2 regions of the Shewanella sp. BJSY2023SW005 genome follow, and region 1 is predicted to be linked to the other one. Evidence: predicted binding sites of a transcription regulator. Region 1 holds the regulator's gene; the other holds the start of a gene.
The links. Region 1 encodes MetJ, which represses methionine synthesis genes. Its sites were predicted from a motif close to TAGACGTCTAGACGTCTA; they were not measured.
Positions count from the first base shown of each region.

Region 2: the regulator MetJ is predicted to act here: its motif matches at 1,721-1,738, upstream of metK (methionine adenosyltransferase).

Region 1 is NZ_JBKORJ010000026.1:3,068-7,523, forward strand. It holds gene ACMHXI_RS07765 (bifunctional aspartate kinase/homoserine dehydrogenase II) at 1-1,083, opposite strand, end outside; gene metB (cystathionine gamma-synthase) at 1,100-2,260, opposite strand; gene metJ (met regulon transcriptional regulator MetJ) at 2,476-2,790, shown strand; gene ACMHXI_RS07780 (sulfite exporter TauE/SafE family protein) at 2,867-3,610, shown strand; gene traF (conjugal transfer protein TraF) at 3,613-4,456, opposite strand, start outside.
Region 2 is NZ_JBKORJ010000027.1:101,994-106,449, forward strand. It holds gene tkt (transketolase) at 1-1,336, opposite strand, end outside; gene metK (methionine adenosyltransferase) at 1,782-2,933, shown strand; gene ACMHXI_RS08800 (hypothetical protein) at 2,995-3,324, opposite strand; gene ACMHXI_RS08805 (GNAT family N-acetyltransferase) at 3,351-3,887, opposite strand; gene ACMHXI_RS08810 (deoxycytidine triphosphate deaminase) at 4,017-4,456, shown strand, end outside.

The DNA.
Region 1 (4,456 bases):
TAACTGCCAGACTTGGCGGGATAATTCGGGAGTAAAGGCCAGCTCAAGTTTGTGTTGCCCTTGAGACCAGTAGGCCAGCGGGGTCAAACCCGCCTCATTGAGCGCATCGAGCGTCTGAGTCTGAGCCTGGGTGCCATTGAACTCCAGGCTCAAGAGGGACACCTGATTGAGATTGGTCACCACAGGGGCGCTTGCGGCATCACTCTTGGGGGCTATCAGGGTAAAGTCGGTATGCGAGGCGTAGCTCGAACGCACCGCCAGGCTGACATCGGTATTAAATAACGGCTGCAGGGTACGGCAATGCAGTACCGGGGAGCCGAGCCGCGCCAGGCGGTCGGCCTCAGCCAGCGACATGCTACTCAGCAATTTGGCATCGGCAATCTTGTTGGGATCGGCATTGAACACCCCTTCAACATCTGTCCAGATAGTGACCCTGTCGATATCGGCCAGGCTGGCTATAAGAGTGGCACTGAAGTCGGAGCCGTTGCGACCGAGCAACAGAGTTTCGCCTTGGCTATTGGCGCAGATAAAGCCGGTGATCACCAGGCGCTCATCGGGATGCTCGGCCAGCAGCCGCTGCACCCTTTCACGGGACTCATCGAGGCGAATCCTGGGTACTGCGCCCTCATCGGCAATCAATAAACTGCGGGCATCCACATGGGAAGCGGCAACACCGGACTCCCGCAGCAGCGCCGCCATCAGTCTGGCCGACCAGCGTTCGCCGAAACCCACCACCTGATTGCATTGGTATTCGCTGAGTTCAGGCAAGGACAATAAACTGGCCAGTTGCGCCTTATCTGTAGACAGACGCTCCCGCAGCTGGCGTGCCTGTTCATTGCCCAGCAGCTGTTCAATCAGATTCTGCTGATAACCGACAAGCACCTGTAGTTCTTCCTGCCACAGAGCGCCAGATTCCTTCAAGTTCAGCAGTTTATAGAGAAAATTGGTACTCTTGCCGGCGGCGGAAACCACCACAAGATCATCGGCATGACCATGGGTTAGCAAAATATGGGCGACCCGTCGGTAGCAATCGGCATCGGCGAGACTGGAACCGCCAAACTTATGTAGGTGACAACGTGCCATCTCAAGCTCCTTCAATTCAACAGTTTGCGGCTGCCGCCAATCCGGCGGCGATATCGTCCAGCAGATCCCGGCCATCCTCTATACCCACAGACAAGCGGATAAGCGTGTCTTTAATACCGGCTTCGGCGCGAGCCTCACTCGCCATGGCTCTGTGGGTCATGGTGGCGGGCACGGCCACCAGGCTCTCAACCCCTCCCAGGCTCTCGGCCACGGAAAACAGCTTGAGCGCGCCGAGGAAGGCAACCACCTGCGCCTCATCACCCTTGAGTTCAAAACTCAGCATAGCGCCAAAGCCACTCTGCTGCCTGGCGGCAATCTCATGACCTGGGTGGCTCTTAAGCCCCGGATAGTAAACTTTGTCTACCACGGGACTCTGGCTCAGCAGCGCCACTATGCGCTCGGCATTGGCCTGATGCTCGCGGATCCTCAGCGCCAGAGTACGCAGGCCACGCAGGGTCAGGTAGCTGTCGAAGGCGCCACCGCTCAGCCCGAGCGTGTTGGACCACCAGTGCAGCTGCTCTGCCAGTTCAGGATCTTTGGCAATCACGGCGCCGCCCACCACATCGCTGTGGCCATTGATGTATTTAGTGGTCGAGTGCACCACTATGTCGGCCCCCAACAGTAAAGGCTGTTGCAGCGCCGGCGATAAAAAAGTGTTGTCGACCACCACCAATGCGCCCTGCTGGTGGGCCGCCTCGGCAATAGCAGCAATATCCACTACCCGCAGCAGCGGATTGGACGGAGTCTCGAGCCACACCATGCGCGGCTTTTGCGCCATGGCAGCGGCGAGTGCTTGCGGGTCGGTTTGATCCAAAACCTGCAAGCGAAACTGGCCCTTGGCAGCCAGATTGGTGAACAGCCTATAGCTACCGCCATAACAGTCATGGGGCACCAACAAGAGGTCATCCGGCCCCAGCAGGTTGACCACCAGAGTAATGGCCGCCATGCCGGTCGCTGTGATTGCCGCACTGCAGCCCTGTTCCAGCTCCCCCAAGGCATCCCCCAGAATGGAGCGGGTAGGATTACCCGAGCGGCTGTAATCAAAGGCTCTTGGCTGAGTGTGGCCATCAAAGGCATAGTTGGTCGACAGATAGATGGGTGGCACCACGGCCCCGTGCTGGCTGTCTGATTCGATGCCCTGCCGGACCGCTGTGGTTGCTAATCGCCGCTCTGTCATAATCGACTCCTGAATGCTGAGGTTCGACACCATAAAGATGTCTGGACGTCTAAATCTAACCAATGACCATCCAGCCGTCAATAGGCATCAAGACGTTTGGACGTCCAAATGTATGGATTTCTGTTCATATTGCACAGATTTTGCAGGCAATCATTTGACTGTATCCTGTAAGGGTTTAAAATCTGCTGCGAATTAGTGAGATCACAGGTGAATCAATGACTGAATGGAATGGCGAATACATCAGCCCTTATGCCGAACACGGCAAGAAGAATGAGCAAGTGAAAAAAATCACTGTCTCTATTCCGTTGAAGGTGCTGAAAGTATTGACCGATGAGCGCACCCGGCGCCAGGTAAACAACCTGCGGCACGCCACAAACAGCGAACTGCTGTGCGAAGCCTTCCTGCATGCCTATACCGGCCAGCCACTGCCCAACGATGGGGATTTGTCCAAAGACAAACCCGACAGCATCCCGGAAGAGGCCAAGCGCATGATGGATGCCATGGGCATAGAATGGGAAGACATGGAGTAAGTGTGTTGTCCCTCAGAATTACCTTATAGTTGAACAAGGATCGCGGTGCGATCCTTGTCTTTTTTGGGGCTTGCGAATGTTGTCACTGATAGATCCCGTCACCCTGCTACTGGCGTCCCTGATCATATTTACCGGCGCCCTGACCCAGTCGTTGATAGGCTTTGGCTTGGCCGTGGTAGCCACACCTTTGCTGTATATCGTCGATCCGGAACTGGTTCCTGCCCCAGTTATCGCCATGGGGTTTTCCATCGCCCTGCTGACACTGGTACGCGAGCGTGGCCACCTGGAATTCAACGGCCTGCAATATGCCTTGTTGGGAAGGCTTCCCGGCGGCCTGATTGGCGCCACCCTGCTGTTGCTGGCGCCGCAGCCTATTCTGGGCTTGACCATAGCCCTGATTGTGGCCGTAGCCGTATTCCTCAGCCTTAGAAAGTACAGCATCAAGATCAACCGCCTCAGCCTGTTTATTGCCGGGATATTTTCCGGGATCTTCGGTACCGTGGCCGCCATAGGCGGACCGCCGATGGCCCTGCTGCTGGCGGGTAAGGATGCCAGTCAGTTCCGCGCAGCGCTGTCGGCCTTCTTCATCTTCAGCTCATTGATAGCCTTGATTATTCTCGGCTGTTTTGGCCTCTTGACCTTGAGACACCTATGGCTTTCGCTGTTGCTGCTGCCTTCGGTATTTCTCGGTTTTCTGGTGGCTGGCCGCTTGGTGGGCCGGGTGGATAAAGAGAAGACCCGAGTCCTGACGCTGGCGCTGTGCGCGTTGAGCGCCCTGTTGCTGACCATCAAATCAAGCCTGGCGCTCATCAACGGTTAATTTTAGAAGTGATAGCTGGTTTGCAGTACGCCGCCTATGGCGTCATCGCTGCCAAACATGCCGGTGAGATCCAGCCGGAAACTGTTGCCTATGGCGAACCCTGTCCCGAGTGAATAAAGATCGGCGGTGTGATCATTGAGATCCTGGCGATAACCGAGCCGTAAAGCAACCCAGTCGGTAGGCCGGTATTCACCGCCTAAACGCCAATAGCGGCTGCCCTCAAGCTCGGCAAACTTGTCGTCGTCGGTAAGATCCAAGTCGCTGCTGAGTGAAAAGGCTGCCCAGTCATAGGCCACCCCTGCGGTAACCATAGGTTTCACCTGATAGGTAAGCTGCACACCGCCGGCCTCTATGCTGCTCAAGTCCCGCTTGATGAGGTTGCGACCACTGACACCGATAACCAAACCATCCAATGGCTGGAATGCCAGACCAATATCCAGGTTAAAGCCAGTGTCATCGCTTCGATAATCATCATCGTTGAAATCATCGGCATCGAAGTTATTGGCGCTGACAGCATAATTAAAACTATCCAACCGTTGCAGCTTGGGAGTGACTCCCACTGTCACCGGCATGTTGACAATAGATAGCGGATAGCTCACGGCCACCCCGAGCTCGGAAACCGCCCCGGCCACCACTCGCCCCTGGGAGGTCAAATCTTGGATTTCCGGCGGATTATTGGGGTCCAGATTATCCAGGGCATCAATATCCGCGGCGGCGATTTCGGCTATTCCCAAGGCATCGAGATAACTCTTGAATACAAAGGCATAATTAAAACCATCCGAGGGCATGACCAACGCCATATTGATACCGGCACTGACGTAAGCGCTATTGCCCTGCAGCGATTGC
Region 2 (4,456 bases), on a different contig from region 1:
GCATGGCGTTACGGGCGTATTCCATAAACATCAGGAAGGTGGCGCCGTAAGGCACAAACCCGCCGTGCAGGGCAATACCGTTGATGATGGCGGTCATACCAAACTCACGCACACCATAGTGCAGGTAGTTGCCGCTGGCATCTTCGGCCGAAATAGACTTGGAACCTGAGTACATGGTCAGGTTGGAAGGTGCCAGATCGGCACTGCCCCCTAAGAATTCAGGCAACATTTTACCGAAGGCTTCCAGCGCATTTTGCGAGGCCTTGCGGGAAGCGATATTGGCAGGATTGGCCTGCAGCTGCTCTATGTAGGCTTTGGCATCGGCGTCAAAGTTGGCAGGCAGTTCACCGTTGAGGCGACGCTTGAGCTCGGCGGCCAGCGCAGGGTGAGCGGCTTCATAGGCGGCGAACTTGTCGTTCCAGCTACTTTCGGCGGCCTTACCGGTTTCCTTGGCATCCCAGGCAGCATAGATTTCAGATGGGATCACAAATGGATCGTGCTTCCAGCCCAGGAATTCACGGGCGGCGGCAATTTCGGCATCACCCAGCGGCGCACCATGGCAATCGTGAGAACCGGACTTGTTGGGAGAACCGTAACCTATGACGGTCTTGCAGCAGATCAGCGATGGACGTGGATCGGCCTTAGCGGCTTCGATGGCGGCGTTGATAGCTTGTGGGTCGTGACCGTCGACACCGGCAACCACGTGCCAGCCGTAGGCTTCAAAGCGCTTAGGAGTATCATCGCTGAACCAGCCTTCAACATGACCGTCGATGGAGATACCGTTGTCATCCCAGAAGGCGATCAGTTTGCCAAGACCCAGAGTACCAGCCAGTGAGCAGGCCTCATGGGAGATACCTTCCATCAGACAGCCGTCACCCATGAAGACATAAGTGTGGTGATCGACAACATCGTGACCTTCGCGGTTAAACTGAGCCGCCAGAGTCTTTTCTGCAATCGCCATCCCCACGGCATTGGTGATGCCTTGGCCCAGAGGCCCTGTGGTGGTTTCGATGCCGGGGGCATAACCATATTCAGGGTGACCCGGAGTACGAGAGTGCAGCTGACGGAACTGCTTGAGATCGTCAATGCCCAGATCATAACCGCTCAGATGCAGCAGTGAGTAATGCAGCATGGACCCATGGCCGTTTGACAGCACAAAGCGGTCGCGGTCGGCCCATTGAGGGTTCACAGGGTTGTGCTTGAGGTGATCCCGCCACAGGACTTCGGCAATATCAGCCATCCCCATGGGAGCCCCAGGGTGGCCGGAATTGGCCTTTTGGACTGCGTCCATACTTAAAACACGGATAGCGTTAGCGAGTTCTTTACGGGAAGACATGCTCTCTCCTGCTTATTTCTTAGAGGTCTTGGGCAAAATGGAGTCATATTTTCCCCCACCGGGCAGAAGGACGCAAATAAAATTCGCCCTCTCGGGTCGTCATTGATATCGACAAGCTCACCTGGCGCCTACACTTACACAACAAAGACAAAACCCCCGCCCAACAAAGTGGTCGGTAATCAGGCTCAAAAACAACTTTCACTTCAGGCATGGGATCTATATCGCAGACAAAAAACACTGAAACCGCGACAAATTTAACCTTCATATTTCAGCAAAATAGCTGAAAACAGTGAAAAAAGGTTTTAGTTGTTCACGCCCATTCCTGCGTCTTGGCGCACAAATATTTGCGACAAGGGGTGTTATCCAGGTTGAATTCAACTAAAATGGCCGTCTAGATGTAGATGCTTCTACACGTTTGAATTCCAAAGACGAGATTTTCCGAATTATGGCAAAACACTTGTTTACCTCTGAGTCGGTCTCAGAAGGACATCCAGATAAAATCGCCGATCAGATTTCTGATGCGGTACTCGACGCGATTCTGGCTCAGGATCCCAAGGCCCGTGTAGCCTGTGAAACCTTGGTCAAGACAGGCATGGTACTGGTGGCCGGTGAAGTCACCACCTCAGCCTGGGTTGATATTGAAGAGCTGACCCGTAAAACCGTTCGCGATATTGGTTATACCCACTCAGATATGGGTTTTGATGCCGACAGCTGTGCGGTACTGAACGCCATCGGCAAGCAGTCCCCCGATATCAATCAGGGTGTAGACCGCGCCGATCCCAAAGAACAGGGTGCCGGTGACCAGGGTCTGATGTTTGGTTACGCCAGCAATGAGACTGACGTGCTGATGCCGGCTCCTATCACTTACGCTCACCAGTTGGTTAAGCGCCAGTCAGAAGTACGCAAGAGCGGCGCTCTGCCTTGGCTGCGTCCCGATGCCAAGTCTCAGGTGACTTTCGCCTACGAAGACAACAAGATTGTCGGTATCGATGCCGTGGTACTTTCTACCCAGCATTGCGACAGCGTCAGTCAGGCGGATCTGGTGGAAGGCGTGATGGAAACCATCATCAAGCCGGTACTGCCTGCCCAGTGGCTGAACAAGGACACCAAGTACTTCATCAACCCAACCGGCCGTTTCGTTATCGGTGGCCCTATGGGTGACTGTGGTTTGACCGGTCGCAAGATCATCGTTGATACCTACGGCGGCATGGCCCGTCACGGTGGTGGCGCCTTCTCAGGTAAAGACCCATCCAAGGTTGACCGTAGCGCCGCTTACGCTGCCCGTTACGTTGCCAAGAACATAGTGGCTGCCGGTCTGGCGGATCGCTGTGAAATCCAGGTGTCTTACGCCATTGGTGTGGCCGAACCGACCTCCATCAGTGTGGAAACCTTCGGTACCGGCAAAGTCTCGCAAGAATTGCTTATCCAGTTGGTACGTCAGCACTTCGATCTTCGCCCATACGGCCTGACCGAGATGCTGGATCTGGCGCGTCCCATCTATCAAGGCACCGCCGCTTACGGTCACTTCGGCCGTGATGAGTTCCCATGGGAGCAAACCAACAAGGCTGAAGCCCTGCGCGCCGACGCAGGTCTGTAATAGACTCAGCTTGCAAAAAAACCGCCTCAGGGCGGTTTTTTTATATCTGCCGGGCTGACACTCAGTAGCAGTGATCGAAATGAGCCGTTTCCATACAGAGGTAACTCAACTGCTCGGCCGATAGCGGCGTGATATCCAACACTTTCATTGGAGTGAATTCGGTATCGGTCAACAGACGGATCTGCACCTGATAACTGTTGCTGCGCCCACAGTCGAAACAGACGCCCAAGGCTTGCAGCAGATAATGCGGCTTGCCATCGATTTGGGCTTCAAAGGCCTTTGCCTGTTCGCCCTGCAGCGTCAAGACAGACACCAGGTATCTGACATTATCCCAGGCAGATAACCTTCGCGACTCACAGGCTTGCAGTAGGGTTTCTGGCGTGTTTTGCATCTTGCTCTCCCGCGTCAAAGCGGCTGTTAGCCCAGCAGCAGATAAAAATCCCGGCCGCAAAGGGTGACAAAGTCCAGGGTGCGCATGCGGCCATCCCTGCTATGGGCTCGTATAGACGCCTCGTTGTCCTCGGCGATCAGTGCCAGCCAAGGCGCACTGATGTTGGCTCTGGCGGCGCCGTAAAGCTTATCAAACACGCCCTTGCCACGATAATCAGGATGCACCCAAACCGGGCCGTAATGCAGAGTTTGCTGCCAGTTCAGCCCCAGGTCAAAGCGATTCTGGGTCAGTTGCCGACAGAGGGCCTGACACAAAGGCGAATGCTTGAGTTTATCCCAACTGCCGGTTATCAGATAACCGACTACCTTAGTCGCGTCCAACGCCAACCACACATGACCGGCGGCCACCAGAGGTTCAAGCTCCTTGGCCGAAAAGCCCTGCCCTTGCATGCCCCGTGTACGCTCTCTGGCACTCAACTCATCCTGGCCGAAGCGCTGCTCCAGGCTGGCAATCGTCTCAACATCGGCCGCCTCAGCCTGGCGGTATTGCATGGTTTCTGGCATCAAAAAGGCTCAGCAATAAAAGAAGCCGCATTATAGCCAAAGCCTGTTGCAGCCGCACTCGATTTGCGAAATTCCCATACTGCTTCCACACTTAAAGTTGAACTTAAGCCACTCGACTCAGGAAGAGATATGCTCCCGGATACCATAGACCCAGGCAAGAGCCTATTGGAAAATGAAAGCCACAGACTCAACCTTATTCGCTGGATGCATCAATGTGAGCTAATGAAACGTTACTACCAGGCCGACAAAGTCTTTGTGCTGCAAAAGACAGATCAGGGATTCGAAGTCATTGTCAGCGCCGCCGATGCCAGCCACAGGTTCCCGCCCGGCAAGGTATTCTCTGCCGATGAAAGTGTATTCCAGCGTATGGTCGATAGCCCACCCGAGGGCGTCAATCTGGATCTCACCCGCTCCACCAATGATGACAACCCAAAAGAGTTCAGCAATGTCCTGGGGATTCTATCCCGGCCAGTGCTCTGGCCCGACGGCTCGGTATTCGGTTGCCTGTGTGTCATCAATGCCCATGCCAACGAACAACAACACATCAGCCCTTATATGCTGGAGCCGTT